3 regions of the Frankia sp. CcI49 genome follow, and region 1 is predicted to be linked to each of the others. Evidence: riboswitches for the same ligand, from Rfam matches in the RefSeq annotation. Region 1 holds a riboswitch; each other region holds the start of a gene.

Region 1 (3,271 bases):
CGCCGGCAAGCCGGCCGCGAAGGCGCTGGACCGGGCCGGTATCGAGCTCAACTACAACACCGTTCCGTTCGACCCGCGCAAGCCGTTCGACCCGTCCGGCGTCCGGCTGGGAACGGCCGCGATCACCACCCGCGGACTGCAGCCGGAGCAGATGCCGACGCTGGCGGGCTGGATCGACGAGGCCGTCAAGGCAGCGGGCGACGACGACGAGACCACCATCAGCCGCATCGCCGGCGAGGTGCGCGACCTGATGACGGCCTACCCGATGTCCGGCTGGGTCTGATCACATCGCACATCCGCTCGGGCTCGCCCGGTCCGCTGGCCGGGCGAGCCTGTTCCTGACGGCGCGGTCGACGGGAGAGCGCCCACACCGCCAGCTTGCCCGCGACGTATGGGGCGGTTCCGCGGAACCGCCCCGCCAGTCACCGTAGGACGTCGGCGAGGGCCCCACGGGGACGGGGCAGGGGTCCGGTATTCCACTCTCGCCGGAGATGCTACGCACATCACAGCCGATTCGGCGATCGCGAGCCGACAGGCCTGCCAGGGATCACTGCGGATCGGTCACCACCCTCCGCGGACGACCCGGTCACCACGCGCAGCTCAAGCAGCCGGCAGAACGCCGCATACACCACATCGGCGGCACCGGCGGTACTCGGCGGACCCCCTCCCCCTCTTCGTCGCGTACAGTGCGCATACACCAACCTGTTGTACGCATCGTGACTAGGTAGCGCCACAAAAGGGCAAAAACTGGGACTTGCGACTACCCTTAGTAGTTCGTTACGGTGTGTTGGCACCAAACAAGCGACGGGTCGTACGCCGAGTTCTGCCCTAGGCCCGTCGTCCCCTCCTAGTGACCACCAGGGCAGAAGCGGGGGAACCAGGTTCCTCCGGATGGCCACCGCACCCAGGCGGCCGTCCTCGGGGTGAAGTCGCCGCGCAGCGCGCGCCGACCGGGCTTCCCGGCCCGAACCCGACAGCTAACCTCGCAGGCGTACGGGAAGGATCTGCGTGTACGCATGCTTGGAATAGCAGCCGGGACTGCATCCGTCCCCCGGAACGCCGCCGCGGTAACGCCGCGCCCGTAACCCGGGGTTGACACCGGAGATCTGGGGCCCGCTCGGGCCCGGACAAATTTCACGCCGATAGCAGAACGCGCGTCCATTCGTGCGCCTTTTTTCGCGACCCCATTTCGTCGCGACTCATTGATCCGTGTACGGATCACTGGCGCCCGAAGACGCCCTACCCGCCTGCTCTTCAACGTAGAAACGAGATATCTTGATGTCGACCGGAAAGCACCGCAAGTCCCCCAGCGTCCGCCGCCGAGGCCGTGGTCGCTCCGCTGCTGTTGCCGCGGCGAGCGTCATCGGGGCATCCGCCGGCCTGTTCTTCACCGCGAGCCCCGCCAGCGCGGCGGTAATCTCGGACACCAGCATCGCGCAGGCGGCGAAGAACGCCGGCCTGAACTCCTGCCGCGGAATTCCGCTGAGCACCTGGGTCGCCGTCGCGCTCGCCGAGTCCGGCGGCAACACCACCGCCCACGCGACCGTCGGCGAGGACTCCCGCGGCCTGTGGCAGATCAACATGCGCGCGCATGCCAGCTGGGTCGGAAACCGCGACCTCTACGACCCGAACGTCAACGCCTGGGCCGCACGGCAGGTCTGCCAGAGCCAGGGCATCACCGCGTGGAGTGCCTACACCAACGGCATGCACACGAAGTACCTGGCTCGTGGAGCCGCAGCAGCCGCGGCCGTGGGCAACTCGGTGAGCACCACGGTGTCCACCGCGCCGTCCACCAGCGCCAACCGCGCCGTCGACTCGGGCTACATGCGGCTGGGCGTGTCCGGCCCCCGCTGGGATGTCTCCCTGGTGCAGGACCAGCTGCGTAAGCTCGGCTACCCGATCGTCGTCGACGGCTACTTCGGACCGCAGACCAACCACATGGTCATCGACTTCCAGAAGAAGCACGGCCTGGTGCCCGACGGCGTCATCGGCCCGCTCACCCACAAGGCCCTGTTCGGCTGATCGGCCGCACAACCGAATACCCGAGCGAGCGACCGATCGATCAGCTGCCCCTCGTAAGCTGATCGGAATCGTCGATCGACTCGACGCACCGTCCCCGCCGCGGGCCCCTGGACATCCAGAGGCGTCACGGCGGGGACGCCGCGTTTTCCGGCGATAAGCCGCACCCCTGGCATCGACTCGGCAGAAATGCGATCCAGCCGAGCTCCAGGCACCGTTACACGCCTTCCATTAATCACTACAGACAACACGGATCTTCTTGTGGGTCCGAGCGGGGAATTCATACCGACTGCGGTGACTGGGACCTTCCCGCACCACTCGTCATGAAACTTCGACGAGGCCCGGGGTGACGCGCGCCACAGGTCGGTGGTGACCGGGACACGGCGTACTGGATTCAGTGGACCGCAACGCCGTATCCGGGCACTCTKGGAGGCTGGGCCCGGGCCGGACGCCGCCACGGGCCGACCGTCCTACGACCAGGAGCGATGTTGTGCTGACCAGGATCGACCATGTCGGGATCGCCGTGGCCTCGCTGGAGGAGGCCATTCCTCGCTACGAGGCTGCATTCGGCCTGACGGTCGCGCATCAGGAGACCAACGAGGCGCAGGGCGTGCGCGAGGCCATGCTGCTGGTCCACAAGGGCGACACCGGCGGTTCCTACGTCCAGCTGCTGGAGCCGATCCGCGAGGACACCCCGGTCGGCAAGTTCCTGGCCAAGAAGGGGCCGGGCATCCACCACATCGCCTACGGCGTGGGTGACATCGACTCCGCGCTGGCGGCGCTCACCGTCGCCGGCTTCGACCTGGTCAACAAGACGCCCGTGCACGGCACGGCCGGCAGCCGCATCGCCTTCATGCACCCGAAGGGTGTCGGCGGTGTGCTCACCGAGTTGGTCGAGGCACCGGAAGGGCACTGACTCGGCGCCCCCGCACCGGCTGCACGCACGAGGCACCGGGCGTCGGCCATCCCGCCGACGCCCGGTGCCCCCCCCAGCCCGCAGTCCCCAGCCCGCAGTCCCCAGCCCGCAGCCCGCAGCCCGCGATCACCCGTGGGCCGTGAAGGCCCGCCCGGCTGCCATCGTCACCACAGCACCGCGATCGCCACATTGGCCACCCCGAGCCCACCTGCGGCGTGAGCCAGGGCCGCCGGCGCCTCGCGGCCGCGGGCGTTGCCCACGACGGCGATGCCGGCGACGGCCGCCGCGACGACGAGCTTGACCGCGATCTTGGCGTTGTCCACGTCCCGGTCCACG
Region 2 (3,271 bases), on a different contig from region 1:
AAACCGTCCAAAACCGGTTCACATACTTGCTCCACACGGCGCCATCCGGATCCACCGACACATCCACACGGATCGGCTGCACACTGATGATGACGATGACCGGGCATCAGCCACGATCGCGGCTCCCGGCCATCGCCACCCGCACCCCGCCCATGCCACGGGGCCATGACGGTCGTCGCGATCGATCACAGGCCACAAGCCACATCACTTATTGTGACGATCAGTCGGATGGCATCCAGTGGCCAGAACGGCGCAAGCCACTCGCCCGCCGCTTCGCTCCGTCACATCCGAAACCTTCCGTTGTCGACACGGAGATCTCCGATCGCTGGATCACACGGCAACCGATGATGATCCATCCAGTCGGGTGCATCCGTTGGTCGACACCCGTCTGGTGGCCTCGACGCGCGCCGTCGTCCGTTGACTATGTGCCGGATCCTGCCGACCGCACGCCTAAAATCCCATGCGTCGACTAACGTAACCAACCGTGTCGGAACTTCGGCGATGGTCGAGAGCGGGGCGATGGTGCGCCTCCAGGCTGCCTTCCGCCCAGATCACGACGCCCCTCCAGCAGGCCCGCACCGCAGGCCGCGGCCGGAGTCAGCCATGACGCACCCCCAGCCGAGGCGACACGAGCTCTCGCTCCTGCCCGGCCGCGGCGATCTGATGGCCGAGCTCGCCAGCCGCCTGGAGGCTCTGGACGCGCTGCTCAGCCGGCTGGAGGACGCGGAGCGCCAGGCCGCGGACGCCGGCGAGCACATCATTCGCACCAGGCAGTGGCAGGAGGACACGGTCCGGACGCTCCAGGAGGAGCGAGCCCGGATGCGTCAACGCCAGCAGGCTCTGGACGATCTCGCCGAGCACGCGCGCGCGGCCGTCGAGGCCATGCAGAGCAGCTACCGCACTCTTCCGCCCGAGGTGACACAGCTCGCGATCGAGCTGCAGGTGCTCCACAACTCCGGGTTCCTGAGCCGCCGGAGCGGCCGTCCGCGCTGAGCCGGCCGTCCGCGCCRAACAACCGTTCCCCTGGGCAGGCCCGTCCACGCCGAGCCGGCCCGTCCACGCCGAGCCGCCGTCCGCGCCGAGCCGCACCCCTCCGTGGCCGTGCTTCACGGCCCGCTCCGGCGTCTGTTGCGGGCCGCCAGTTCGGAACTTCTCGTCACCTAAAGTGTTTGTCCGTGATCCTCGTGTGGCCGTCCAAAAACGTGACGTGAAGCTCAGCACCCCCTCTGACCTGGGCAGATGCGCTCCCGCAAGGGGCACTTCTTTGCACACTCGGTGTAGTTGGGGGGGACTAGTGTTTACCCACACCATCCGTGTGGACTAGTCTCGCTTGCGACGTCACGACAACACCGGGCCGAACGCCGAATCCTGCCCGCGGCCCCGGTGTCCCCTCCGAGTCGTCACCTCGGGCAGGAGCGGGGGACCCACCTCCACCGACCGGCACCAAGTAGTGGTGCGGGTCTAGGGGTGAAGTCCATCGCACGAAGGTCGCGCGACGGACCGGGCAGCCCAGCCCGAACCCGACAGCTCACCTCGCAGGCGTACGGGAAGGAACGCAACGTTGTCTGCGCAAAGCGTGCAGCTTGATACCGAGAGACGCCGGCAGCAGGAAGGCCGCGGCCGCCACCGGGCACCGTCAGCCCCCACGGCGTCGAGTCGAGCAAGAGCCAGGGCCCGAGCTGTGGCCGCCGTCACCACCGGGACTGTGGCAGTCTCCGGGGTCGCGCTCGCCGGATGTGCTCCGGACACCAACGCGGACGCTGCGTTTGATGAGGCGTCGAACACCGCCCCGATGACCCTCGCGACGCAGATCGGCTCGCGACTGGCCGTCGACGGGGCCATCCAGGTTGCGTCCGTGGCCGGCAGTGGGTCCACCACCGTGCTCGACGCCACCACCGACATCTCCGCGCCGACCCTCTCCTCGAAGGTCGACGTGGGCCTGCGGGTGACCAACCCCGAGGTCACCGTCAACGCGAACGAGCCGGTCAACATCGGTTTCTCGCTCTACGACGAGCAGACCAAGGCCCCGCTGGCCGACCAGCTCATCAAGGTCCAGGTCAAGCTGCCCACCGGGTGGGCGACCTTCCTGCACCTCACCACGGACGACCGGGGCCAGGCCTCCTACACGGCCCGAGTCCTGACGACCACCAACGTCACGGCGATCTTCGATGGTACGGACTCGCTGCAGTCCGCCCACTCCGAGAACGACGCCACCCTGACGGTTCGCCCCCCCGTGCCGGCGCAGGCCTCCCGTCAGGCCGTCCGCTCGACCGTCGAGGTCGAGACGCCCGTCGTCAGCGTGAACGTCGGAGCGAACACGATCGGCGAGAAGGCCGTCTACCTGGCATCGCTCCAGGCCGGCAAGCCGTACATCTACGGCGCGGAAGGCCCGAACTCGTTCGACTGCTCCGGGCTCGTGCAGTACGTCTACAAGCAGCTCGGCAAGAGCGTGCCCCGCACGACGGACCAGCAGTACGCGGCGACCACGCACATCTCCCAGTACAACAAGGCCCCCGGCGACCTGATCTTCTTCGGCACCCCGGGCAACATCTACCACGTCGGTATCTACGCCGGCGACGGCAAGATGTGGGTCGCCCCGCACAGTGGCGATGTCGTCAAGCTGCAGACGATCTACACCACTTCGTACCTGGTCGGCCGCGTCGCCTGAGCACCGTGAGTACCGGCCGGCCCACCTTGCTTTGCCGGCTGGCTCCGGGCTCCCCCCTGTTCACCTGATAAGCCGCACGCACTGACGGGGCAGCACGGATCGCCCTGTCCTCGGAACGAGCCGCCGCGCGATCTCCCCCTCCGGTCGCGCCCGGCTCCCGCCGCCGGGTCGGCGTTGGTCGGGATTGACTCCGGCCCGGCGGTCACCAGATCCGATGTGTGGTCCCCTGCACCGGACCGCAGCCTCACCTTCCGCAGACCTGCGAGCACGCCCCGTAGCCCGCACCGCCAGGAAGTGCCTGACGCCGCGCGACTCGCGCTCGCCGCGTGACCGTCTCGACACTTCCAGCACTTAGGCCGTTGCGACATCATTCTACTTCGGCATAAGCGGTGTAGATGCGGCGCAAACCGTCCAGAATGCGACCATCGGGCATCAACACCTGCCGCATAAACAAAACAGAACCACACGCGCCACCCACCCGGATCCGCAGATCGTAGATCCTTCCGGTGGGATGGACGTCAGATCCCCCCCCATCTGACGTCCATCCGGCCGGAAGGCCTCGGACTCCGCTGGTCGCCGTTCCGATCCCCCCCCCATTGGACC
Region 3 (3,271 bases), on a different contig from region 1:
GGCGCTGCAGCGGGAGCTGTCGCGGTCGGTTTCCGAGGACCGAGGGCGGCCGCTGGCCCGCGGTGTCCTGTGTCAGCACGGCATCCTGACCCGCGGCCGGACCGCACCGGGCCTCGCCCGGTGCCCGCCCACCCAGTCGAAACAGATCGCGAACAGCCATGTCTCACCCACCCCCACGTACACGCCATATGGACATCAATGCACCCACAACGCCGCATGAACGCTATGGGCGCACTGGTGTTGTCTACTCAGGCCACCGCGCCTCAGGCCACCGCCGGAAGCACGGTCGAGGGGTCAGCCTTCCCCGCGGCCTGGAGCCCGGTACCGGCCGACGTGGGCCGGCCGGCGATGGGGCGCAGCTGCTGCTGGGCCAGCTTGCCGGAGATCTGGTCAGCGATCAGCTGCAGCCGATCCATCGGCGGGGCGGGCTCGTAGTTCGTGTACGTGACGGTCACCGCGACGTGATCGACGATGAAGACGAGGTTGTCCACCGCCATGTCGTAGGTGAATTCCTGCTCTCGCACCTGCAACGTCACGCGCAGATACCCAGCGGCTCCAGTCGGCGCCGGGGGACGCTGGACCCCGGCCAGCTGATATTCGAGCCCGTCGGGGTCGGCGCCGGACTCGTCGATTCGGGCCTGGGTCTCCCTGCCCGAGCAGTCCGCGAACCGGGGATTGGCCCACATCGCACGGACGGCAGCGGCCTGCTTCTCGGTCACTATCTCGGCGTAGGACGAGATGAACGAGTCCCCGTCATCACTCACGAAGATCGCGCCGACAGCGGTCGCCTCGGGCTCGTAGTTGAGGTCCGTCGCCGACAGGCCGAGGCAGTCCGCGAACTCAGGGGGGTACCGTTTCCCGGGCTGGACAGCGGCGGTATCGGTCTCGGCGGGAACGCCGGAGAAATAGGTTGTCGCCAGGTCCTCGGTCAGCACGAAGTCCTCGGGCCACAGACCCAGCACGCGCGGTGCTGACGTGGCAGGCCCCGGCGAGGCCGCTCCCGAAGTGACCGCGGTCTCGGGCCTCGCGGCGACGTCACCCGAGCAGGACGACACGGTGAACGCGATGACCGCCAGGAAAAGCCCGTGGCGCTTCGACGGGAGCTGGCGCGGTCGTCTTCCCAACGCCGAGGGCGCCGGCTTGCCCGCGACGTCCCGTACCGCGGACGGTCCGCCCCGGCCCTCGCCCGGCGCATACTCGCTCAGTCGAAACAGATCGCGAACAGCCACGTCTCGTCCACCCCCACGCATGCCAGCACCGGCGCAACCACCGGATGCCTCCCGCGCGGCAGGCACACACGACATACGTGCTCTATCGGGCCGGAAGGACAGCGAAGCTATCAGGCAGCTGTCAGCCTGCTGTCAGATGCCTGATAGCAGACCCAGGGGATACCAAACGAAGACAACGAACAACAATCAACAACCACTCACACGCCACACAAACACCGATGCGCCCGCAACGTCATGAGAACGTCACGGGCGCACCGGTGTTGTCTGCTGCGGGTCAGATCCTGCCGCCCCAACAGCTCTTCGAGGAGTACCAGGGGCTGGTGCCCTGCTGCGCGTACAGGATGTGGGCGCGCTTCCACTGCTCGGCGACGCTGGCGTTCTGCGGCAGGCCCTTGCCGCCGACGCCGTGCCAGGTGCCGGGAAGGAACTGGAACAGGCCACCCGCGCCGATGGAGTTCACCGCGCGGGGGTTACCGCCGGACTCACAGGGGACAACCGCGCTCAGGAAGCGCTGTGCGTCCGGCCGGGCAGCGGCGCTCGCCGGCTGGGACATCGCGATACCGCCACCGATGGTCGCGGCGAGCACCGGCGCGACGAGCAGAGCACGGCCCCGACGGATGGAACGACGGTTCCTGCGGGCAGCCGAGGTAATAGTGGACAAAATGGTGTCCTTCCCCCACGCCTGCGAAGTTAGCTGTCGGGTTCGGGCCCGGGAATGGCCCGGCCGGCCGGCGCTTTCAGATCGCGCTCTCGGCGGCTTCACCCCAAGGACGTCCGCAATTCGACGTCCGGGAAACCTGGGTCCCCCGCTCCTGCCTGCGGTTTTGTTAATCACCGGGTGGGGCAGGATTCGGCGGGCCACCCGATGTGCGCTCCCCAGTCGGAAGCACGGCAGTGACGTTACACACGAGCCACAAACCAATTCAAAGGCTTTGTGAGGAGCGTCACATCCGACACCTCGGTCTTGAATTTCTTCCGCGTTACGTCTAGCCGGCCGAGAATTCGCCCTTTTTCTCCCGGCGCCATGCGACCGGCGTCAGCGATTCGTCACCACCCGTCAACCCAACCACTGCGCAAGGTGCGTGGCACGATCGGGCCCGCGACCGAATTTCCCGCCGTGGCGACGAAGAATTTTTCCGGCCCGAATTTCGACACATCATGACTTGATCCGTTTTCGCCGGCACCGCACCCGGTGGGGTCAGGGCTGGCCGGCGCCGACCTCGCCGTAGGCCACGACCGACAGGAACCGGATCGGCAGCTGGACCAGCTCCCTCGGCCCGTGCGCACCCTCGCCGTCAAGCTGCAGCGCGTCGCCGGGGCGCATGACGTAGCTGGCATCGCCGTGGCCGTAGATCATCTCCCCTTCGAGCATGTAGAGCAGTTCGGTACCCGGGTGCTGGAAGAGCGGGAACTCCTCGCTGCGCTCGGTCAGCGTGACGATGTGGGCCTCCATCCGCTTGTGCGGGCCGCGCAGCGCGCCGAGCAGGGTGTACTCGTGGCCCACCCGGGTCCCGCGCTGGGTGATCCGCGGCCCGGTGCCGGCGCGGGTGAAGACCGCCTCCCGGGCGGCGTCCGCGCCGCGGAACAGCGACGTCACCGGCACGTCGAGCGTCTCGGCGAGCCGGTCGAGCGTGGTCAGGCTGCAGGAGATCGACGCGTTCTCCACCTTCGAGATCATCGCGCTGGACACACCGCTGCGCGTCGCGAGCTCGGCCAGGGTCAGCCCACGGTCATGGCGCAGGCGCCGGACGTTGCCCGCGATGGCACGCTCCAGCCGCCCCTGCCGGGACGCGTTCTCCTCCCCCACACCCGAAACACTAGCGATGGCGCCCTCTTTGCCCGATCCGTCCGGTCGCCTGCTCCGCTGACCGTCCGGCCGCCTGCTCGGCTGCCCGGGTGGCTGGCTGCTCGGCTGCCCGGGCGGCTCGCCGCTCAGCGCGTCTCCCCGTTCACCGGTCGGCGCCCGGGATCCAGGTGGTCCCGGCGAGCGGCACCCGGGCCATCGCCGCGGCTTCGACCGTCAGCGCGACGAGGTCCTCGGG

The links. A riboswitch is a leader RNA that binds a small molecule or an ion and turns the genes downstream of it on or off. The one in region 1 is predicted to bind cyclic di-AMP.
Region 2: it holds a riboswitch for cyclic di-AMP, as region 1 does, so the genes downstream of both, CcI49_RS30245 (C40 family peptidase) here and CcI49_RS31455 (peptidoglycan-binding protein) in region 1, are expected to answer to the same signal.
Region 3: it holds a riboswitch for cyclic di-AMP, as region 1 does, so the genes downstream of both, CcI49_RS36210 (transglycosylase family protein) here and CcI49_RS31455 (peptidoglycan-binding protein) in region 1, are expected to answer to the same signal.

Annotation. Positions count from the first base shown of each region.
Region 1 is NZ_MOWP01000036.1:28,576-31,846, reverse strand. It holds gene glyA (serine hydroxymethyltransferase) at 1-283, shown strand, start outside; cyclic di-AMP (ydaO/yuaA leader) riboswitch at 805-1,006, shown strand; gene CcI49_RS31455 (peptidoglycan-binding protein) at 1,279-2,022, shown strand; gene mce (methylmalonyl-CoA epimerase) at 2,510-2,935, shown strand; gene CcI49_RS31445 (hypothetical protein) at 3,100-3,271, opposite strand, start outside.
Region 2 is NZ_MOWP01000034.1:10,813-14,083, forward strand. It holds gene CcI49_RS30240 (hypothetical protein) at 604-993, shown strand; cyclic di-AMP (ydaO/yuaA leader) riboswitch at 1,389-1,556, shown strand; gene CcI49_RS30245 (C40 family peptidase) at 1,682-2,668, shown strand.
Region 3 is NZ_MOWP01000045.1:4,053-7,323, forward strand. It holds gene CcI49_RS36200 (hypothetical protein) at 1-79, opposite strand, end outside; gene CcI49_RS36205 (hypothetical protein) at 264-1,229, opposite strand; gene CcI49_RS36210 (transglycosylase family protein) at 1,504-1,890, opposite strand; cyclic di-AMP (ydaO/yuaA leader) riboswitch at 1,895-2,095, opposite strand; gene CcI49_RS36215 (XRE family transcriptional regulator) at 2,428-3,036, opposite strand; gene CcI49_RS36220 (FMN-binding glutamate synthase family protein) at 3,179-3,271, opposite strand, start outside.